Regions from separate parts of the Exiguobacterium sp. LL15 genome, predicted to be linked through region 2. Evidence: riboswitches for the same ligand, from Rfam matches in the RefSeq annotation. Region 2 holds a riboswitch; the other holds the start of a gene.

Region 1 (11,885 bases), on a different contig from region 2:
TGTGTTGGAGTCGGACAAGGGATCGCACTTGTCGTCGATCGGGAGGGACTCGTATGATTCACTTAGAACGAGAAGGCTATATCGCAATCGTCCGGATTGATCGTCCGGAACGTTTGAACTGTCTCGATTATCCGACGCTTGTCGCTTTGCAAGAACAGGTCGATGCGTTATCGGTCGACCCGGAAGCGCGGGTCGTCCTGTTTACGGGAACGGGGAAAGCATTCAGTGCGGGTGCCGATTTAAAAGAACGCGTGCATTTAAACGAAGAAGAAGTCCGGCGCAATGTCCTTGCGATCCGCAACGTCTTCACGTCGATCGCACAATTGCCGCAACCAACGATCGCAGCCGTCAACGGTCACGCGCTCGGCGGTGGGTTCGAGTGGATCCTTGCCTGTGATTTCCGTTTTCTCGTCGAGGATGCACTCGTCGGCTTGACGGAGACCAGCTTCGGGATCATTCCAGGAGCCGGTGGAACACAACGATTGCCACGACTGATTGGGGAGACGCGGGCAAAGGAATTGATCTTCACGGCTAAAAAAATCGATGCGATGACAGCAGAACGGTACGGACTCGCGACAGCCGTTGTTGCCCGGGAAGCGTTGATGACGACGTGTCTTGAGTTTGCCCATCAAATGTTACAGAATGGTCCGATTGCCTTGCGCCAAGCGAAGCGAGCGATTGATCAAGGGCGGGATGTCTCACTCGAAGAAGGACTACAGCTCGAAACAGAAGCTTATGAAGTCGTCATTCCGACGGCTGATCGTCAGGAAGCGCTACAAGCCTTCGCTGAAAAACGACCACCACGCTTTGAAGGAAGATGAGGATGGTCGACGTTTGAAATAACCCGTATACTAACGATACACACTATGAACGACTGAAGAGAGAGTGAATACCATGAGTGCGAACACCCAATCGATGATCTTTACGATTTACGGCGATTACATTCGCCATTACGGCAATCAAATCTGGGTCGGGAGTTTAATTCGACTCGTCAAAGAGTTCGGACATAACGAGCAGGCCGTTCGGGTCGCGGTATCCCGAATGGTTAAACAAGGCTGGCTCGTCTCCGAGAAACAAGGAAATAAAAGCTTCTATTCATTGACACCACGTGGGGTGGAACGGATGGAGGAGGCCGCACGCCGGATCTACAGATCAACACCGCACGACTGGGACGGGAAGTGGCGGACGCTGATGTACACGATTCCGGAGGATAAACGCCAGATTCGCGATGAGCTCCGCAAAGAACTAACGTGGAGTGGGTTTGGCAACTTATCGAACGGCGTTTGGATCTCACCGAACCCACTTGAAAAAGAGGCGGAACGATTGATCGCGTCGTACGAGATCGAAGAGTATGTCGATTTCTTCGTCGGTGAATACCACGGTCCGAAGCAGGATCAATCCCTTGTCGAGCGTGCGTTTCCGCTGGAAGAATTGCAGGAGCGTTACGAGACGTTCATTACGGATTACAGCCGGCAATACATCGTCCATCAGAGTCAGCTCCAACTCGGAGAAATGACGGATGAACAGTGTTTCGTCGAACGGACGATGCTCGTACATGAATACCGGAAGTTTCTATTCACGGATCCTGGATTACCGCAAGAACTGTTACCAGATGCTTGGAGCGGACATCACGCGGCGCTCTTGTTCGAACAATATTACCGATTGCTCGCACAACCAGCGAGTCGGTTCTTCGAATCAATCTTTGAAGAGACGCACGATGTGTCGCAACGCAGTGCCTCGTACGACGCGGCGGAACATCCGCTGTTTGCAGAGCGGTGAGCATTTATTCGAATGAAAAGAGCGGGACGGATCAGTTGATCCGCCCCGCATTCGTGTCATTCAGATGTGTTCTGTTCATCTGATTCTGCGAGAATGTTTCGGAAAGCATATCCTTTATCGACGTAAGAATCAATCGACTCCTGAATCATCGCGAGATCCGCTTCTGTTAGTTCACGCACGACTTTACCGGGAGAGCCGATGATCAGCGAACGGGGTGGGAAAACTTTTCCCGATGGAATTAACGTATTCGCCCCGATGATGCATTCTTCACCGATCTCTGCATGATCAAGAACGGTCGCACCCATTCCGACGATCGAACGACGTCCGATTTTGCAACCGTGTAAAATTGCGTTATGTCCGACCGTTACTTCATCTTCAATGACGACGGGTGCCCCTTCATAGAGATGAATCGTTGCGTTGTCCTGGATACTGCAGCGTTTCCCAATTGTAATCGGTCCTTCGTCACCGCGTAAGACAGCGTTGAACCAGACGGTAGACTCGGAACCGATCGTGACGTCTCCGATCAGATAAGCGCCAGGAGCGATGAATACATCGGAGGCGACGTTCGGATGAATCGATTGATACGGAATCTTCATAACAGAATGACCTCGTTTCTATAATAAGATGAACTACTATTCATTCCATGTCAGTATAGCATGTGAGTGAAGGCGAGAACGGAGGAAAGATATGTTTCCGATTTGTGAGCTCTTTAAAATTCGATATCCTTTGATCCAAGGAGGAATGGGTAACATTAGTCATGCGTCGCTCACGGCAGCGGTGTCGAATGCCGGGGGACTCGGAACGCTCGGGTGCGGGACATTGTCGGTCGATGAAGTGTCGTCGCGGATTCACGAGACACGAATGCTGACGGATCAACCATTTGCCTTGAACATCGCGATTCGTGTGTCTCCCTATACGGAAGCACTGATTGATCTCGCGATTGCAGAAAAGATTCCGGTCGTCTCCTTGTCGGCCGGAAACCCGGCACCGTACATAGCGCGACTTCAAGCTGCTGGCATCAAAACGATCGCGGTTGTCGCCTCGGTCAAACAGGCGTTAAAGGCAGAACAGGCAGGTGCTGATGTACTCGTAGCGGAGGGAGTTGAAGCGGCAGGCATCAATTCACCGCTCGAGTTGACGACGCTGACCTTGATTCCGCAACTCGTTGATCGGGTCAATATTCCGGTCCTGGCAGCAGGTGGAATTGGTGACGGTCGTGGACTAGCAGCTGTCCTGTTGCTTGGTGCGGCTGGTGCCCAGCTTGGAACACGGTTGATTGCGACGGAAGAGGCGAAGGTTCATTCGGCATACAAGGCGCACTTAATGGATGCGACCGATACCGATACACGCATCATCGGACGTTCCGTCGGATTCGTCCGACGTGTCCTTGATGGTCCTTACGTCGAACGACTCACAGCAGAGACACCTGCTGCTTTTCTCGATCAGACGAATGAGTCGTATCATATTACGGGCGCTCTTGAGGGCGATGAGGAGAAAGGGTATGTCAACGCTGGACTGGTTGCGGGATTGATTCATGATGTGCCGACTGTTGCGGAGTTGTTTACGCGCATGATGGCGGAAGCAGAGGAACAGCTGAAACAAACGACGACTCGTTTTACGACATGAGCATACAGGGATGGACCCGTGATGCCACTTGTGGACAGCGGGTTTTTTCATGTTTTTTTGAAAATGGGACATTTGTCCTTTTCAAGTAGGGCACGAGTAAGGTCTACTCTAGTGTAGAGATTAAAGGAGGAGATGACGTGCAAGGAGTCGTGTTTGCTTTGATGAGCGGTCTGTTCATCGCCCTGCAAGGCATATTCAATGCGCGCCTTGCGACAGGCGTCGGACCGTGGTTGTCCGTATTGATCGTACACTTTGTGGGTCTGATGGGTTGTTTAGTCATTTACAGTTTCGTACGAGATCGGAAAATCGGTGGCTTCCGTCAGTTACCATGGATTTATGCGAGTGGCGGTTTGATTGGCGTGTTAGTCGTCGTAACGGAACTGACAGCAATCCAAAAACTCGGGATGACATGGGCGATGTGTTTATTACTCGTCGCACAGATTTTATGTGCGTTTGTGATTGATTTAAAGGGATGGTTCGGTGTCTTAAAAAAACAAGGAAATCGTGGTCAGTGGGTTGGTGTGGGTCTCATGCTTGCAGGAGTTGCGATTTTCTCACTTGCCTAAAGGGGGGAATGAACATGGAAACCGTCATTCAACAGTATGGACTGGATACGATTTTGACGGAAGAGACGCGCGCTTGGTTGCGTCAAGAAACCTTCCAAAAAGGGGAACTCCTCTGTACGACAGGGGCAGCGATCGATCGGATGTACTTCATCGTTGCAGGCAAGGTCAAGATATCTGCTGCCTCGTCAGAAGGAAAGCAACGGATTCTACGATTCAAGACACCACTGACAGTGATTGGTGACGCTGAGTTCATCAACGAACGGGAAGTATTGAATACGGTCGAAGCGGTGACCGACGTCGAGGTGTTGAGCGTACCGTATGCGATTTTACGCGAGCACAATACGACGAACGTCTTTCTGCAATTTTTATTACGCACGATCACAGCCAAGTGGTATGCCGACTCGAAATCAGCGTCGCACCATGTGTTGTATACCGTTGAAGAGCGATTTGCAGGGTATTTGTTGTCGATTGCTTCTGAAGCCAGTGACAGTTTATTTTATCAGGAGATGCGGACGTCGAACCTGCATGACGTCGCTGACTGGCTTGGAACGAGTTATCGCCATCTCAATCGGATCATCACGAAATTATGTGAAGAAGAGATTCTCGTTCGACGACGCGGGAAAATCATCATTGTCGATCTGGAGCGGATTCGCGAGAAGGCGAACGGCAACAGCTATGAGTAAGGAGGAACGAACATGGTAATAGGCATCGTGTGTGCCGTATTGGCAGGGATGTTGATCAGTTTACAGACGGTATTGAATGCTAGGATGAGTGACGCGTTTGGCGCTTGGGCGACGACGACGCTAGTCTTCTTCGTCGGTTTCGTCGGAGCAAGTGTCACGTATGTTCTGTTTCGTGGTGGAACAATCGAACAGATTCAAAACGTATCGCCACTCTATTGGTTTGGTGGACTTGTCGGTGTTGGCGTCGTTTTTTGTGTCATGCGTGGAATTCAATTGCTTGGTCCGTCCGTCGCGATCTCTGTCGTTCTGATTTCGCAGTTAAGCTTTGCTCTCGCTGTCGATACGTTCGGTTGGTTCGGTTTACCACAAATTGATTTATCATTCGGTCAGCTCGTCGGTCTCGCCGTCATGGTGTGCGGCATCTTCGTTTTGAAGCGGTATCAAGTCGTGGCGCCGGAACAACAGGCAAAGGATCAGATAGAACGTGTTTCGTAATAACCGAATACAGAACGAGGACGGTGGCATTCCAATCCACTGTCTTTTTTTGACTAGTTTTTGACCTGGATCATGCGTTTTCTAAAGTAAAGCGAGAGGACAAGGATGAGAAGACCACAGTACAACATGATCGTCGTGATTGAAACATGAAACGACAGTAGAAAAGAGAGAAGCGCATAAGATAATGGAACGAGACCGTTTGACGCGGCATTCACGACACTCATGACACGTCCCATCGTCTGTTCCGCACACTGAGACTGGATGAACGTAATGAAGCGAATATTGATGATCGAAGAAAGGACACCAAGTGATAACAGGATGATCAGGTACAACGAAATCTGCTGGACTTGACTAAGCAGGAAGAGAAGCAGACCTAATGCGCCAATCAATCGGACTGATGAAGTAAGCCCGTTTTCTTTCTTCTGCGTTAAACCACTCCAGAGCGCCCCTCCGAGCATTCCCATTTGATAAGCCCCTTGCATATAACTTAAATCCATCGCATCTCCTTGGAGCACATCATGAACGAGTAAGGGGATTCCGAGTAAGAGTGGTCCAAAGAAAAAGAAATTGACACAGATGACAAGAAAAAGTGTCTGCTTGAGTTGCTGAAGGTGAAAGACGTAATGTAGCCCTTCTTTTAGTTCAAAGAGAGCTGAATGCTGACGTGCTCGCTTGATCTTAGATTCACGAATACCATACGTGAAAAGGAGCGTCAGACAGAGTGTGCCGAAAATCACGAGAAAGACGTGCGAGTAAGAAGAATGGCTGAGGATGACTCCACCAAGAATCGGACCTGAAAAGAGGGCGATTTGATTAGATGTTTGAATCAGTGAATTGGCTTTAGTGAGTTGTTCTTTCGGAACGAGTGTAGGCAGTAAGGAAGCATTCGCCGGCGAAAAGAATGCATCCACACTACCGAATAGCAAGGCGAATACTAAAATCGTCAGCAATGTAAGCTGATCGGTATGAAGTAATGCGAGAAGACAGAGAATGAAACTGATCCGTAAAGCGCTCGAGATGCGCATGATCGTCGAACGTTTATAGCGATCGGATAGGACGCCACCGAATAACATGAGAAAAATACGGGGTAACAAGGTGACCATGAGGACGAATCCAAGATATGACGCCTGGTTTAGTGTATGGATGACATACCATTGTTCAACAAACAGATAGGTTGATAGGGAGAGGGCAGAGCACATACCGGACCCCCATAAAAATAAAAAAGATGGATTTTTAAACAGCGATTGTTGCGTATCCATTTCAACAGGCAGCATATGGCACCTCCGGTTTAGACGTCGTCATTCTCAAATAGTGGTTCATCAATTGCAAAGGCAGTCGTCATGATATAGAAGTGTTTTTTATCTTCTTCGTCTAGTGAAGGGGACCGTGTGAACTCGTCCAATAGAGCACGATATTTGGTAGAAAATTGCCGAAAATTGGCTTCAGACATCGTCAGTTCCTTTTGAAGCGATAAGCTCATCCAGTCTTCAACGTTTGAAGACACGGGAGAAAAAGCAGTAGTTGGAGCGGTGAGGACGCGTGTCTTTGCTCGGTCCAATACCTCAAGATACGACTGCCGGGTCGCTTCATTCGTCTCGACGAAGTTCAGTAGATGATCGGCAGGAATGTAGCCTCGAGCAATCGCTTGATAGTATTTCAATAGATTGCCGCCCTGTTCTTCCGTCCGGACGAGGCGAATCAAGTCATGCTTTTCAAGTTCTCGTACATGATAGAGGATCTTTGCGCGGGATAACGTCAGCAAGTGGGCTAACTGATGTACCGTATGTGGTTTTTCGACGAGAAACATGAGGATTTTTGTTCGTAACGGATCACTGATCACTTTTAACTGTTCATAGCTCTCTAATATGTGAATCGCTTTTTGTTCCATGCAATAATCTCCTTTTTAACCGGTTAATTTTTATTAACCGTAAAACAAAAGACTTCATTTGTAAACGGTTACAAATTTATGTGAGGGTGTTGGTAAAGAAGACACCATTTGTTTACATACAAAAAAACTGACTCCAGTGACATCTCGATCATCCTCCACTTTCTACTGGAAAGTAGGGGAAGAACGAGATGTTTGAAATCAGTCTCAGCTACTGTATGTGGTTCGAGGTGATTAGACCGTCGTCGTATCTTTCCATTCCTGCTCGATGAAAGCATCGCGACCAGAAGCAGCACGATCTTTTTTATAGTGTTCTGGATTTTTCTTATGGAAGTCTTGATGGTACTCTTCCGCCGGATAAAATTCAGAAGCGGCATCGATCCGCGTTACGATTGGTTGTTTGAAACGATTGCTTGCAGCAAGGGCGTCACGGGAAGCGATCGCTGCTTCATGCTGTGCATCCGTATGGTAGAAGATCGCTGGTGCGTACTGCGTGCCACGATCTTGGAATTGACCTTCTGCATCCGTTGGATCCGTTTGCGGCCAGTAGAGTTCGAGCAGACGCTCGTACGGGAACAGGCTCGGATCAAACGTGATTTGGACGACTTCGAGATGTCCCGTCGTTCCTGTTTTGACTTGTTCATACGTCGGGTTATCGACGTGTCCGCCCATGTAACCTGATACGATTCCCTCGATTCCTGGTAATTCTTCAAATGGTGTCACCATGCACCAAAAACATCCACCTGCAAATGTTGCTTTTTCCATCCGTCTCTTCCTCTCCGTGGGAAATTCCCATTGTATGTCTGACAGCGAGAAAAACGAAAACGACTCCTTCGCTTGGTTGCAAAAGGAGTCGCCGCTTTTTATCAACCAAAGCTTTCGCTTTGCTGGTCGTAGCACCTTGCTATGCGCAGGTTGCTGGGACGTCATCGATCCAGATCTCTCGGTCCACTCTTGATAAGGGTATATGAAGTTGATGTCATTCGTTATCATTGCTGTGATGATACCATTCACACAGAAATAAAGTCAATCCTTAGGTTTTAAGGCACGTAAAACGGTCGCTCCGAGTGTCTTCGCACCAATCAACAACGCTTGTTCGTTGATCTCGTACTGCGGATGATGCTGTGGATGATTGATGCGACCGTCCGTATATCCGGAGCCGGTAAAGAAGTAACTTCCCGGGACGTGTGTTAGATAATGTGCGAAGTCATCCGCCGCCATCATCGGTGTGAGTGACCGGACAGATGCTTCCGGTAAGAAAGAAGCAGCTTCCTGAACGAGTTTTGTCTCGTCCGGATGATTCCAGAGTGCCGGGTAACCCGTTGTGAAGTCGATCGAATAAGTAGCACCGATGCCGGCACACGTCGTTTTGGCGACAAGGTCGACTTCTTGTCGGAGCTGATGCCGCAGGGTTTCATTGAACGTCCGGATCTCCCCGACGATGCGTGCTTCACCCGTGACGATGTTCGGCGCCGTTCCTGCGTGGAAGCATCCGATTGCAAGAACAGCGGGTTCGAACGGATCGACCCGTCGACTGACAAGGTGTTGTAAGTTGCAGACGAGTTGTGCCCCAGCGACGAGCGCATCTTTTGTTTTGTGCGGTGCTTGCGCATGTCCACCTTGACCATGAACGATGATTTCGAATTCGTCGATCGCGCATAATGTATGTCCTTCCCGAAACCCAATCGTACCAACCGGTAAATCATTTTCGAGATGTGTCGCGAAAATCGCATCGACGCCCTCGAGGACGCCGGCTTCGATCATTTGGATGGCTCCGCCAGGAAAGACCTCTTCTCCATGCTGATGAATGATTCGAATCGTTCCTTGCAATTGATCACGTAGCGGATAGAGCGTAGCAGCAAGGGCCATCACCATCGCCGTATGTCCATCGTGTCCACAGGCATGCATGACACCGGGATGGATCGACCGGAAGGAAAGCGTCGTCTCTTCTTGAAGTGGTAAAGCATCAAAATCTGCACGGACCGCAATCGTCGAACCAGGTTGTTTGCCTTCGATCGTTGCGACGACACCACGACCTCCGACGGCTGTTTGATAAGGAATGCCCTGTTTCGCGTAAAAGGTAGCAATTCGTTCTGGTGTGCGGACTTCCTGGAAAGAGAGTTCCGGATGTCGATGAAAATCACGACGTAACGCGATCATCGTCGGTTCGAATTGTTCAAGTGCTTCAAAAAGTTGAGTTTGCATCTTCAAGCTCCTTTGACGTGTGTCTTTTCGTGAAAAGGGGTACAGATACAGGTAATCACGAAAGGGGATAATGAAACATGGGAGAAATCGTCGTCAACGCTGTACTTACAATCAAAGCAGGACTTGCGGATCAAGTCTTCCCGATTCTACAAACGGTCTATCATGCCGCACAAAAAGAAGAAGGATGCTTACGTTATTCCTTGCACCAATCGATTGAGGATGAGCATCAATTCATGCTGTATGAAGTGTATCGGGACGAAGAAGCACTTGAAGCGCATATCGCATCCGATCACTATAAAGCCTACCGTGAACAGATTGAGTTGTACTTGATGGATCGACAAGTGACGAAATACGTCGAGATGACATTCTGACGTGTTGCGATAAGAAGAGACGAATCCGTCGATTTCGACGGATTCGTCTTTTTTATTACATCGATTTGAAGCCGAGGAAATGCTCTTGCCAACGCGGTTCATAAATCGAATTAATTTGAAGCTGTGAACCACCCGCATGGATGAAGTGTTCGCTATCGAGCATGATTCCGATATGCGATGGACCATCCGTGTAGGTGTTCTGGAAGAATACGATATCTGAGCGTTTACCACTCGAGATACTCGTCCGGCGATTCGTAAAGAAAGCACCGTACCAGTAGCCGCGAACGTTCGTCCGACCACCGTATTTTCCAGCCTTATTTGTCGCGTAGTGAATCAAACCGGAACAATCGAAGCCACCGTTCACGGCATTTTGCGACCCCCATGTGTAAGGTGTACCGATATGTTGGACGGCTGCTTGAATCAGCTTTTCACCGCGCGTGTTATTCTTTTTAATGACCCGTTTATCGGACGTAATCGTCACAGCTGAGACCGGAAGATAGACGGGTGTCCAGCCTGACTGGATGACATAGAAGTTTCCGACCCGGTGACGCGGATAAACACGTTTGCCTTGCTCAACGAGTCCGCTGCCTTTTGGACTGGTTGGACTCGAAAAGAAGGATGTCGTCTGTTTGACGGTATAGATTTTCGTTCGATTGATTGCTTTTTGTGTCAGTTTCATATCGGGTTTGCTCGTGCTGATATAAGGGTTGAGGACGTAACCCGTTTGACCGCTGGCTAAGCGAACTTGCCAAAAATCATCATCAATTGATTTCAGACCAATCAATTTTGTCCCTTTTTTCAAATAGGCAGCTGGCCGACTGTAAGCGACGTCAGCAGAGAAGAGTGGCGTTTGGTCCAGATGGACATAAAACGTTGTCCCTTTTTTCGCTTTTGCTGTTGGTTTATTTAGTCCGATCCGACTCGAATCGACGAAACCAAAGATATTGTTATATTTGACACGTGTAAAATAACCGCTTTTTCCATAGATGGTGATCGATTTTCCTTTTTTCAACGTGCCGATTTTTTTACCCGACAGTTTTGCCTGTGACCGAATGACGACGTCGTCCTCTGTCACGTAACGTTGACCGGTAACGTCATACAGATCCGGCTTTTTCGTGACGAGATCACTCGTCTTGACGTAACCATAGACCGTCCCTTTTTTTAATCGTGTGTAACTACCGCTCGTGCCGTAAATCGTTAGTTTGTCAGCTCGTTTGACAGAATACATCATTTTACTTTTCGTTGAAGCAGACGTATAGACGGACAAGTTGCGTTTGGCGTACCGTGTTCCGGTTGCGGTGTATACTTTTTCACTACCAAGATCAGCTGTTTTAACGTAGGCATGGACTCCGCGGAAAATAATTCGACTGTAGACGCCACTTTTACCGTAGATCGTTAATAAAGTATTTGTTTTTTGTTGATCGATTATGGAGCCGGAAGCATTCGGTGCATTATAGATCGGTGTAGCGCGCTGAACATAGAGGCGTGCGGTCTTTGGATAGTATTTCAACGTACCGAGATGTGCCGTCAATACATAGGCATACTCGTCGTTTCGTTTGATTCGTGTAAATGAACCCTCGACGCCGTACGTCTGAAGAGAAGTATTCACAGGAAGCGATTGTACGACTTCTCCTTTCGTAGTCGCAGTGGCATAGACCGTCGTCTGCTGTTGGACGTAACGCACTCCTGTTTCTGGATGGCTCACGACCTGCGTATCAGCTAAATCAGTCGTCAATACGAAGGCGTAACCGGTCTTAGTCGCCACACGTGTAAAAGTACCCGTCGTCCCGAACGTTTCGAATGCTTGATTTTGAGTGACGGCAGTCTTCGCGCTCGTCGTCTTCGGCTCAACGAAAAGAGAAGTCGCTCGTTTGGCATAACGCGTCCCAACCAATTTCGGAAGTTGCTCGAGTTGTGTCGTTGATACATAGACGTATTGCTCGTTCCATTTCAGACGCGTGAACGTGTCGAAGGTGCCGTATGTATCGATTCGCTGATAAGCGGGAAGTGTCGTCACGACGGTGGGATCAAATGGTGAAGCAACTAATGAGAGTGGACTTTTCGACATCAGCGTTGCTTGTTTTTGAAAAACAGGTGCTGTTTGCGTTAACGCGTTTGTTGCGACATAAGCAGTACCTTCTTGCCAACTGACACGAGTGAAGTCACCGTCCGTACCGAGTGTCTTGAATGTCGTTCCCGCTGGTAGTTGTTGGATGACCGTTGTGGAATCAGCCGTTTGTAGCAACGCAGCATCCTCTTTCAAATAAGCCGTCCC
Region 2 (11,885 bases):
CGTGTGGGCGTTAGCGGACATCTTCATGGGACTCATGGCGATCGTCAATCTGTATGCGATTTTCCGTCTCGCAAAGATTGCGAAGCTTGCCCTAGATGATTACATGACACAACGAAAAGCAGGGAAAGAGCCACGGTTTTATGCGGACTCGATTCCGAACTTGCCAGGGAAAGATACGCTTGAAGCATGGCAGGAATCAAAAGAAGACGAAAAAGCAATCTAAGGAAAAGGGAGTCAGAGAAATCTGGCTCTTTTTTTGTATAGAACGAATTTAAAAAGGGAATACAGAGTACAGAAGGGAGGGGGAGAATGGAAAACGTACATTTCGTCCGCGTCACGGATGCGGTCTGGGAGTCGTTCGGAAACGATCCCCACATCATCATGGACTGGATTTTATTCATTCATGAGACACAACCCGATCATGAACAATTATTCGCTCTCGAACAGACGAACGCCATCTATCATTTGATGAATCAAATCGATATCTACATTGATCAAGACACACATTACAACCTGGGACGAGCGATCGTTGGCGAAGAGTTGATTGTTAATGAGGAGAAAGCGGCGATTGTCGGTATTCTTCCCTTGCCACTCCTCATCATATCGGCTGAGGTGATGCGGAATTTCGATCAACGGGCACTCGCTTCGATTCATGATGAAGCTGGAACACCGGGCGAATTCGAGGATATCTGGGAACAGTTTGCTGATTTACGCGCCTATTTTCAAAAAGCAGAAGAAGCGGAAGATACGATTTTAATTTATTATGTCTGAACAGCTTCAAGCATAAAAAAAGAGACTCGCTTCCAAGTCGTAGACTGGAAACGGGTCTCTCATCGTTCAGATGAATCAAGACGTCTTCATATGGAAGATGTTCTCTTTTACGTGAATTGCCAGATTAAAAATCGATTTCGTCTGGATCCGGTCCGAGGCGGACATCTGTTGCCAGACGATCAATTTTCTCAAGATCATCGGCATCGAGTTGGAAATCAAAGACGTCGAAGTTTTCCGCAATTCGTGCTGGTGTAACGGATTTTGGAAGAGCGACGATGCCGTTGTCGAGATGCCAACGTAAGACGACTTGTGAAGGTGTCTTGCCATGTTTCTCTGCGATTTCCTTGAAATCATTGATTTCGAGGAATTTCCCTTGCATGAGTGGGCTCCATGCTTCGACTTGGATGTTGTGATCTTGCAAGTATTCGTGCAGTTCGTGTTGCGGTAATTGTGGATGCAACTCGACTTGGTTGATCATTGGTGCCATCAAGCCCTCTTCTGCCAATGTATCGAGGTGATGTTCTTTGAAGTTCGAGACACCGATCGCTTTGATCTTGCCTTCTTCATACAGTTCAACCATTGCTTTCCACGCTTCGATATAGCCTTCGACTGGCCAGTGGATGAGATAGAGGTCAAGATAATCTGTTTCGAGACGTTCGAGCGATTCTGCGAATGCTTCCTTCGTCCGACCGGCACGAATATCATCGTTCCAGACTTTTGACGTTAAGAAGAGCTCCTCACGTTTCACGCCGCTTTCCTTGATTCCTTTCGCGACACCGCGTTCATTTTTATAGACAGCAGCCGTATCGATATGACGATAGCCGACACGTAATGCTTCAGCGACAGCAGCAGGTGCTTCTGTCTCTTCATCTACTTGCCAGACACCGAATCCGATTTGGGGAATCGTAATACCGTTTGAAAGTTTTGCGTATTGCATGTGTTACTCCTCCTCATAAAACGTAGTTTAGATTTGCTCGTTTAGTTTAGCATGAACGAACGAAGACGTCCGTTTCTATGCTCATGGAGAAATAGGATATGATATAAAATAGAAGCGTAATAAAATCTGAATGCCTGTCCGAAAAAGGAGGATAACAGATGGCTCAAAAGAATAAAAAGCTATCAAAGGGAGCTTGGCTTAGTATTGGTGCCTTGTTAGTCACGCAGGCAGTGGGTCTGTTTCTTAGTGCGCGAAAGTCAGGACGTAATCCATGGGTTTGGGGAGGTGCTGGACTCGTTCAATTCCCGCTTCCGGCAATCGCTTACTTAATCTTAGAACGACAAGCGAAGCAGAAAAAATAATAAAACAGGTCCAATCGTCGACGCGATTGGACCTGTTTTATGGTTACGAAGAAATTCTTTCTTGCTTCGTCGCTGTCTTCTTCATGCGTGGCAATCCAAAGAAGATGGCAATCGATCCACAGACGAAGAGAAGGAACGGATAGAACAGATACGGAATCAGTTCCGGTGAAGCCGTTTTCGTCAATTCTGCTGCAATCAAGAGTTGCGCGCCATACGGAATGATGCCTTGGATACCACAAGAGAAGATATCGAGAATACTCGCTGATTTCTTACGATCAATCTCGTACGTATCAGCGATTTCAGCCGCCAGTGGTCCAGCGACGAGAATCGAGATCGTATTGTTCGCCGTTGCGAGATTCGTCGCACTGACGAGTGCTGCCATACTGAATTCGGCACCGCGACGCTGAGAAATCTTGCGCGTCAACGTCTCTTTCAAGTAGACGATTCCACCGTTGAACGTGATCAAGCTGACGAGACCACCCATGAGGAGTGTCAAGATGGAAATCTCCGCCATGCCAATCATTCCTTTTGACATCGAGAGGACGAAACCGCTTAAGCCGAAGCTACCGTCAATCATACCGATGATACCAGTGAGCAATGTACCACCGACGAGGACAAGGATGACGTTGACACCAAATAGCGCAAGGACGATGACGGCGAGATATGGAATCAGCTTGTAGAACTCGAATGCTTTGGCCGTTACCGCATCGCCAGAGCCAGAAACGAACGCAAGTAAGATGATCGTCAAGATAGCAGCTGGGAGAACGATCATGAAGTTCGTCCGGAACTTATCGCGCATGTTCGTTTTTTGGGTACGGACGGCAGCGATCGTTGTATCCGAGATGAACGACAGGTTATCGCCGAACATCGAACCACCAACGACTGACGCTGCTGCGATCGCAACGTTGATGCCTGTCGCTTCATGAATACCGAAGGCGATCGGCGCGAGTGCAGCAATCGTTCCAGTCGATGTTCCCATTGCCATCGAGATGAAGGCAGCGATGATGAACAGACCACTCATCAGTAATGACGGAGGTAGGAACGTCAAAGCAGCATTGACGGTTGCATCGATGGCACCGATTGCTTCTGCCGTTCCAGAAAACGTACCGGCTAATAAGAAGATGAAGACCATGATCATGATATCGGGATTTCCGGCACCCGTTGCGATTCGTTCGACCGTTTGATTGATGGATCCTTTCGTTGTGATTGCAGCAAAGATCAAAGCGATCAATGCGGCGATAAGGATCGGAAATTTGTAAAAGTCGTCATAGAAGATCCCGGCTCCGATGAAGAGGACCAGGAATACGACGAGGGGAAGCAGTGCCCATTTGTTAGGCGTGATCGTTTCATTCATTGTTGACACCTCGTTTCTCAAAGATACAAAAAAGACCCCTTCGCAAGAAAGAAGGAGGTCTTTATGAAATAAAGACGCTCTTCTTATCTCTCAAGCTTTCGCTTGCTGGATTTGGCACAGTACGAATCAAATCGTCCGCTGCCGAAACATCATTGGGCCAGTCCCTCCGTTTCTCGCGATAAAAAGAAGTCATTCAATTGTTGTAAAACACGTTTCTTACCGTACCGCATTGAGTAACGCGTGTCAACTGTACTTTACTGAAGTGCTTGTTTTAACGTCTGGACGTTTTCTTCCATCAATTTAAAATAAGAGCTGTTTTGCTGTGCTTTCGTGACGGACTCTAGATTATGAATCGTCACGGATTCAGCTCCGATTTCTTTTTGGATGACACGTGCGACCTTCGGTGAGACCGTCTCTTCGAACGCGACGTATTTCAAATCATGCATCCGTGCTTCTTTCACTAAAGCAGCCAGTTGCTTTTGTGACGGTTCATCGGAAGGAGAAATTCCCGCGATCGGCAGTTGTGTGAAACCATATCGTTCTGCGAGGTAACCGTAAGCGGCATGCGTAACGAGAAGTTCTTTTTTCGATCCATCAGCGACGGCTTGTTTGAATTCTTTATCTAGTGCGTCAGCTTGCTGATCGAACGCTTTTAAGTTTTTCTCGAATGTCGCTTTGTCTTTTGGTACTTCTTTTGATAAAGCAGTTGTAATCGAGCGTGCCATTGCTTTTGCATTGGTAGGATCGAGCCAGACGTGTGGATCGTATTTTCCGTGGTCATGGCCTTCTTCTTCATGCGCAGGTTCATCCGTTGCGTGATCATCGTGCCCTTCTTCTTCGTGGGCATGTTCGTCTTCACTATGCCCCTCTTCTTCATGTGCATGAAGCGTAGCATCAGATTCCAGTAAGTTGACGTCCTTACTCGTCTCGACGAAGCGGACGTCCGTGCCGTTTAGACTCTCCTGAATTTTTTTCGAATATGGCTCGAGCGTCGTGCCCGTTAAGAGGAACAAGTCACCCTTAGCAATTTCAGTGAGTTGTTTTGACGTCGGCTCGTAAGAGTGAGGATCTGCTCCAGGTGGGACGATCATCTTGACGTCGACTTGATCACCACCGATTTCGCGGGCAATAGCAGCTGTTGCGAACGTCGATGCATAGACTTCTGTCTGGGTTTTATCTGAAGTCGATGAATCGGTATTCGAACCGCAAGCGGCGAGGACACTTGCACTCGCGAAGGCGATTGTTAAAGCAGGAATAATTTTTTTCATTATATGATACCTCCATTATTAAAACGTAACTATTCCGATTTGGACTTTCTCACTATAGCGGAACGCTGGTGAAGCGTCAAGTAGGAATACCGAGACGTTCGACATCTTTTAAAACGGGGTAGAAGGATAATAAAGTGAAGAAACTGGCACGTCTTTTTGGAGGTGATCAAGTGAAACGTGAAACTGCATGGCTAATGGGGGGAGCTGCATTATTGACGACGGCAGCAGCGGGAGCGAGTATTTGGAACAATTATGGTGCACTACTTCGATGGACCGAACCCGCCTTGCCACTCACAGAAAAACAACTTGCACCGCGGACACTCATCTATAAACAGGTGGGGGACCGCACCTTACAGCTCGATCTCTATTATCCGCCGGGGGAAGGACCGTTTCCAGTTGCCATCTATGCACACGGTGGTGCATTCGTTCGTGGGGAGCGTGATGACATATTCTGCTTTAGTCCAATCGTTGACCGCCTACTTGAACTCGGAGTTGCCGTCTGTAGTATTGAGTATCGTTTGTTCGAAGAGGGCAGTTATTTTCCGGATAACCTCGAGGATGTACGGGATGCGTTATGTTTTTTGAACAAGGAAGCAGAGGACCTTCGCATTCTAAGAGGACGGATGATGGTATGGGGAGACTCAGCCGGAGCTGCACTCATGCTGACGACGGCACTTGCCCCATCTGCTTTCGTCGGTGAGCGTGATGAGCGGCACATGCCATTGATCAGTGGTGTGATCGCTTTATATCCACCGACGAACTTTTTGTTGTTTAATTTCATTCAAACTTGGATTGCCCACATTAAGTTCTACAAGGGGGGGCGAGAAGAATGGCGCAAGCTGATGACGCACGTCTCACCCGTCACACATTTATCGTCAGATGCCCCACCAATCATGCTTTTGCACGGTAAAAAAGATCCGATTGTTCCGTTTTCTCAAGCCTTGCATTTCGTTGAGAAAGGAGCAGATGTCGGAGCGGATGTTCGGTTATTTTCCTTTCCGAATGGTACGCACTCACTAGCTAGTTTCGCTCAGACAGAAAATCCGTTAAAGATCGAGCGATTACTTGAACGAATTGAACATTTCACCTGTCAGGTACTACTGTTGCCACCGCGACAACTTCCGAATGGAAAACATGATACAATCAGTCATATTTCTTAAATGAGGGAGACAGAGACATGACTGAAATTTGTTTAGTGCGGCATGGTCAGACGGATTGGAACTTAAACGAACGGATCCAAGGAAGAGAAGATATCCCGTTGAATGCAACAGGAAGAAGACAAGCGGAACTCAGCGCCGCTTATCTATCGAATGAAAAGTGGGATGTCTTGTTAGCAAGTCCCTTGTCGCGTGCCGTTGAGACAGCGGAAATCATCGGTCGTGCTGTTGGTTTAACGATCACAGCGACAGATGAGCGACTTGTCGAACGCGAATTTGGAGCCGCTTCCGGTGAACCGGTCGCAGCGATTTACGAAGCTGTTCAAGCGAACGATACGACGCTTGTGCCGGGTCTCGAAACGGAACAAGCCATCCAGGATCGCGTGTTCGATGCGCTACAGGAAGCGACACGCATGTATGAAGGGAAACGAATTCTAATCGTTTGTCACTCGCATACGATCAAGGCAGCATTATCGTCGATTGATGCGACATTCAGTTACCGGACACCTTTGAAAAACGCGTGTGCGAATTATATCCATCATACAGATCACTATACGATTGATCGCATCAACGTAGCAGACCACATCACGGACGAGGTCGAAAAACCTTAAGAGACGGGTGTGTTCGGATGCTCTGTCAAATATTGTTTGAACGTTTCTTTAGCGATACTTGTGATATGGGCACCACGTTTTGAACGACGATCCTTATACTCTTGAACGAGTTCTTCGCCAGCGAATCCATCTTCGACGACTTCGCGTAAGATCGATTCAGATAAATCATTTTTCATCATGACCATCTTACCCGTGAAGACATATGAGACGTTTTCGCTTAAGACAGTCCGTTCAAGAGGCGTGACGATCATCGCGGCAGGGTCATTATCAGGTCGTGAGATCGTGATTTCAATCAAAGCACGTAAATGTTTTGTGAACAATTCATCGACGATCGGCTGATCCGTTGGAGGAACGACGATTTCTGCAACCCACTGTGCCGTCTGTTCGGTACTGACCGTCAATCCGTCCTGAATGGCGACGGGAATCGTCGTATCACGTCCTGACTCATCCATTAAAATGCGTAATGTGCATAACTTAAAGGTTTTCATGAAAAAATGCCCTCCCTTGATCGCTTACGATTTTCCTACAGTATACCGTGAGGAATGTAAGACGGGAAACTTTTCCTGACGAAATTCGTATGAACTATGTTTAAATAAGACTAGATACTACTAAACAGGAGGATCGTTCATTATGCCGCAAGTACTCATTGGAATATTAGGAATCCTGGGTATCATTCTACTTGCCCACCATATCATCATGTATTGGCATGCTGAACCGACAGACCGCCCGACGCTTGCATATCGCATTGCGCTCCTGATTGCCTGTTTGCTACTCATTAGTGGAAGTGATCATTTAATCAGTATTTTCTACGCGGATTCCTTAGCTGAATTCGGTCAACGCATCACGTATATCGTCTTCATCGGAGGTGCACTTGGCTTCGCATGGTACTTTCGTAAGAAGATGGAACAAGCGCCAACAGAAATGACACCTGTCGGAAACGAAGCAGGATTAACATGAGAAAAAGCGCCGTTCATCCTGAGGGAGGAAGAACGGCGCTTTTTGGCGTCTTATTTTAACCCACTTGCCAGTCGGGTATCCCGAATCATGTCGAGTTTGAGCTTCCAGAGACGATCGCTGAATGTGACAGCATAGATCTCTGGCAAGCGCAGTCGTTTGTACTCTTCCCACAGACGACCAATCTGTGTTTCGTGGAAGTGGCGACTCTCTTCGATCGTCGGCACTGTATAGATCAACTCTCCATCCTTGAAGATCGGTTCAAGTAAGCGCTCGACCTTGAACTGTTCGATGCGGTTCCGGAACGATGGGTCCCGGACGTCGATGAGATCGACAGCTTCAAGTGTTGACGGATCTTCGTCCATCAACGTCACGTAATCGCCTTTGAACTTATCCGTCACCGGATCGATGATGCGATAGACTTCCTTGATATGGGGCGTCGTCGTCTTGGCTTTTGACGAGGATACTTTAATGACGGGTACGAGCTCGCCATCTACTTCACGTGCGACCAATTTGTAGACCATCCCAAGAGCCGGTTGCTCGTAAGCCGTGATGCCGCGTGTTCCGACGAGGAACGTATTGGCTTGGGCACCTTGGATGCGCAAGTCCTGGATGACGTATTCGTCGAGGTCCCCTGATAAGACGATGTCGACTTCCGGGAAGCCAGCTTCGTCAAGCATGTTACGGGCACGTTTTGACAGGTAGGATAAGTCGCCAGAATCGATCCGGATGCCGCGCAGTTTATGCCCTTTGGCTTGGAGTTCCTTCGCAACCGTGATCGCATTCGGAAGACCACTCTTGAGCGTATCGTACGTATCGACGAGTAATGTCGCCTGATCCGGATAATGAGAAGCGAATGTCCGGAATGCCGTCAATTCGTCATCGTGGAATTGAATGTCGGCATGTTCCATCGTTCCACCACACGGAATGCCGAAGTCGCGTCCTGCTGAAGCAAGACTTGTGACGTCAAAACCAGCCAGGTATGAAGCACGCGTACCGAAGTAAGCGGCATCGATGCCTTGCGCGCGACGGGCACCAGCTTCGAGGAACTTCGCACGGGGAGCCGATTGACGAATACGTGCGTATTTCGTCGCGATGAGCGATTCGTGGTTCGCGATGTTCAGAATCGCGGTCTGTAAGAGTTTTGCTTCAAAGATGCGTGCCTCGATCCGAATCAGTGGTTCGTTCGGGAAGACGATCTCGCCTTCTTTGACACTTGAAATCGAGCCATTGAACTTGAACTGACGCAGTTCATCCTTGAACTCATCCGGGAAGCCAATCATCTCTTGCAAGTACGTGATATCTTCTTCCGTGAAACGGAGTGTTTGAATATACTCGATGATATTTTCGAGACCCGCAAAGACGACATAGCCTCCTGCGAACGGATTCGAACGGTAGTAAACATCAAAGACGGCACGTTCATTATGACGTCCTTCTTTCCAATAGATGTACATCCACCGTGGTAAGTACAGATCGGTATGGAGTGCAAGATTACGTTGTAACATGACGGACAGATCCCTTCTTATTCGCCGACGACTTCTGCGCCGATCGATTGTTTAAAGTGTGTAAGCGCCCACTCGTGACCAGTCGCGTTAAAGCTTGCGACCGCATCGGCATGAACGACGATACGATATCCGAGATTGTAGGCATCGACAGCTGTATGAAGGACACAAATGTCCGTACAGACACCGACGAGGTGGACTTCGTGGATACCGCGTTCACGCAAGCGTAAATCGAGGTCCGTCCCGGCGAACGCACTATAACGCGTCTTGTCGATGACGTGATCAGCGACCCGTGCCATGGCTGCGACTTTCCCGAACAGATCACGTCCATGTGTTCCGCGGATATTATGTGGCGGGAAGAGGACGGTTTCCGGGTGGAATGTATCGCCTTCTTCGTGAATATCGTTAGCGATGACGACGTAGTCTTCCGTTGAAAACTCCTCCATCAACGTAGCAATTCGATCTTCAATCGCTTGTCCTGGTTTTCCACAAGTCAGCTTTCCTTCGTCAGCAACGAAATCGATCGTGTAATCAATGACAATCAGAGCGCGCATATGCGTAAGCCCCTTTCCGATTTTGAATTAGTGTTCTCTTTCACATTGTACTCTATCTCACACAGAAGGCAAAAGGAAGAAATCGGATACAAACAGGTATAGAGAAGTAAAAGAATGGGGTATAAGGTATAGGACGAAAATGATAGTAGAGGAGGAGAAAGGGATGGCTAGGTTGAATGAGTATGAAGTGGAAGAGCGTCTTGAGCGGTTGCAAGATTGGAGTGTCGTGGATGATGAAATCGTCCGGACCTATACACTTGCATCGTTTCCTGCGGCACTGGATTTCGTACAGGAAGTCGGAAGTATCGCTGAAAACTTGAATCATCATCCACGAATCATGATCGACTATAAAAACGTCACACTTGCAGCGACGACTCATGATGAAAACGGATTGACGGAAAAAGACTTTCAACTTGCGGAGGCCTGTGATGCCATCTAAACTTTCGATTACATTCGGTAGCGGTTCGTTCGTTGAACAAATTCGTTCCCGTGATGCTCATATTCGTGTCGCTAGCGGAAGCGGCGATGCCATCCTCTGGATGGAGACGGACTCGAAATCACCTTTTCAAAGTGGCAATACCTACACGTTGCTCGAATCACGTGGCAATTTTTCGGATGAAGGCAGTCTCTTCTACTGGTCGATTCCGGCAGATCAAAATAGCGGAGATCTATTCGTACATCAAGTGATGTCGAATCCGAAAGTCATCGGAGCAGAATACGGTGGCTTCCAGGCATTTCGGATTGGACGTGTCGAGAAGGGAACGGATCTTGCCTTATTGATTCAGTTCCAAGAGACAGGGGACGGAGCTCGTTATGCAAAATCAGTTGAACGTCTTACGGTAGACCAGTATGCTGAAGAGGCAGGGAAGTCGTTCGCGCCTTCTCCCGTCATGAAACGGTATCAAATCGTACCACCAACAAATGAGTGAGATGCAGGGGGACTAACAGATGAAAAAGAACTATTTTGTCGTAGCAACACTCGGTGGCGCACTCGTCGGCGCTACTTTATCACTACTGCATAAAGATACGCGCCAAGCGCAGTTTGCAGCAGTGAAACGGACATTCAGCGGCGCAGGAACACAATTGTCTGCTGTCAAACAAGATCCAAAAGGGCGCTTTGAAGAACTAAAAGCACTCTATACGGACAATCAGGAGACGATCCATAATCTGATTGACGACGTGAAGGACTTAGCAGAAGTACTTCGCAAATAAGCAAAAAAAGGACTCGCGCGTGTAGCGGAGTCCTTTTTTTATGCCATTTTACAAGTAGCGGAAGAATAATCCGAGTACGGCAAACGCGATGATGATATAGAAGAAGATCCGACCGAGTTGACCAGAACCGCTTACGAAGACAGGTCCACCGCTCGATCGACGACCGGTTTGGAACGGACGTGTGAATGGAACGGCACGATTACCAAAGACGAATCCGAAGAGGAATCCGAGGACGAAACCGTACAAGTGACCGAATACAGCGACATTTGAGCCAAGTAACGTAAAGACTGCCGTGACCGCAGTAAAGATATACACAAGACGTGTATCGTCTGCTAGGATGACTGTCCGCTTGAATCGGCTCAAGTAGACATAAAACCCAAGCAGACCAAGAATGGCACCCGATGCTCCAGCTTGACCGTAAAACGGTTCGTTGATTTTCGTGAAGTACGTCAAGATGTTTGCGAGCGTACCAACGAGCAAGTAAAAAGCGGCAAATCGAGCATGTCCGATCATCCGCTCGAGCGGTGGAGCGAAGATGACGAGAGCAAACGTATTGAACGCAATGTGCCAAAAATCATAATGCAAGAACGTGGCCGTGACGACACGCCACCATTCACCTTGTCCGATTAAGAGATTGATTGCTGCGCCTGCACTTAAAGGAGAGAACGTCAGATTGAGGAGTGCACCTAACTGTTCAATGACAAACAGGGCGACTTGGATTAAAATGAACAACGAAACGACCGGATAAGAACGTGTGAACGTTTGTAGGTTTTCCGTTCGACTAAACATGACAACACCTCGCTTCATCTTCATTCTATATGAAGATGGCGAAGAATAGAACTGTGGAGGCGTCTCGGATGATTTATGGAATTGGCATCGATTTGGTGGAACTGGATCGAATCGAGCAAACGCTTGAGCGGCAGCCACGTTTTGCCGGAAGAATCTTAACGCAGATAGAGCAGGAACGCTATCAATCGCTCTCAGGACACCGTCGCATCGAGTACCTCGCTGGACGTTTCGCTGCAAAGGAAGCGTTCGTCAAAGCATTCGGAACCGGCGTCGGAAAAGAAGTTTCCTGGCAAGATGTTGAAATTTTAAACGATGAGACAGGGCGACCGATCATGAGTGGACCATTCGATGGCGTCATCCACGTCTCGATCACACATTCAGAGCATTATGCATCTGCGCAAGTCTTATTAGAGA

What was found. A riboswitch is a leader RNA that binds a small molecule or an ion and turns the genes downstream of it on or off. The one in region 2 is predicted to bind S-adenosylmethionine.
Region 1: another riboswitch for S-adenosylmethionine. It lies ahead of msrA (peptide-methionine (S)-S-oxide reductase MsrA); the one in region 2 lies ahead of NOM72_RS13150 (Na+/H+ antiporter NhaC family protein).

The regions. Positions count from the first base shown of each region.
Region 1 is NZ_JANFNX010000002.1:273,646-285,530, forward strand. Features, by position in the region: gene NOM72_RS12735 (acetyl-CoA C-acyltransferase) at 1-57, shown strand, start outside; gene NOM72_RS12740 (enoyl-CoA hydratase-related protein) at 54-821, shown strand; gene paaX (phenylacetic acid degradation operon negative regulatory protein PaaX) at 895-1,779, shown strand; gene NOM72_RS12750 (gamma carbonic anhydrase family protein) at 1,836-2,375, opposite strand; gene NOM72_RS12755 (NAD(P)H-dependent flavin oxidoreductase) at 2,467-3,405, shown strand; gene NOM72_RS12760 (DMT family transporter) at 3,543-3,971, shown strand; gene NOM72_RS12765 (Crp/Fnr family transcriptional regulator) at 3,986-4,654, shown strand; gene NOM72_RS12770 (DMT family transporter) at 4,667-5,149, shown strand; gene NOM72_RS12775 (MFS transporter) at 5,203-6,423, opposite strand; gene NOM72_RS12780 (winged helix-turn-helix domain-containing protein) at 6,438-7,037, opposite strand; gene msrA (peptide-methionine (S)-S-oxide reductase MsrA) at 7,269-7,799, opposite strand; SAM riboswitch class I at 7,895-7,998, opposite strand; gene NOM72_RS12790 (M20 metallopeptidase family protein) at 8,061-9,239, opposite strand; gene NOM72_RS12795 (putative quinol monooxygenase) at 9,317-9,610, shown strand; gene NOM72_RS12800 (SH3 domain-containing C40 family peptidase) at 9,666-11,885, opposite strand, start outside.
Region 2 is NZ_JANFNX010000003.1:7,360-19,244, reverse strand. Features, by position in the region: gene NOM72_RS13170 (alanine/glycine:cation symporter family protein) at 1-223, shown strand, start outside; gene NOM72_RS13165 (hypothetical protein) at 310-771, shown strand; gene NOM72_RS13160 (aldo/keto reductase) at 896-1,708, opposite strand; gene NOM72_RS13155 (hypothetical protein) at 1,867-2,070, shown strand; gene NOM72_RS13150 (Na+/H+ antiporter NhaC family protein) at 2,114-3,424, opposite strand; SAM riboswitch class I at 3,505-3,609, opposite strand; gene NOM72_RS13145 (metal ABC transporter solute-binding protein, Zn/Mn family) at 3,679-4,692, opposite strand; gene NOM72_RS13140 (alpha/beta hydrolase) at 4,863-5,852, shown strand; gene NOM72_RS13135 (histidine phosphatase family protein) at 5,870-6,460, shown strand; gene NOM72_RS13130 (YwpF family protein) at 6,457-6,948, opposite strand; gene NOM72_RS13125 (hypothetical protein) at 7,091-7,417, shown strand; gene NOM72_RS13120 (nicotinate phosphoribosyltransferase) at 7,468-8,919, opposite strand; gene NOM72_RS13115 (cysteine hydrolase family protein) at 8,937-9,470, opposite strand; gene NOM72_RS13110 (4a-hydroxytetrahydrobiopterin dehydratase) at 9,634-9,909, shown strand; gene NOM72_RS13105 (hypothetical protein) at 9,899-10,399, shown strand; gene NOM72_RS13100 (hypothetical protein) at 10,419-10,682, shown strand; gene NOM72_RS13095 (rhomboid family intramembrane serine protease) at 10,731-11,471, opposite strand; gene acpS (holo-ACP synthase) at 11,540-11,885, shown strand, end outside.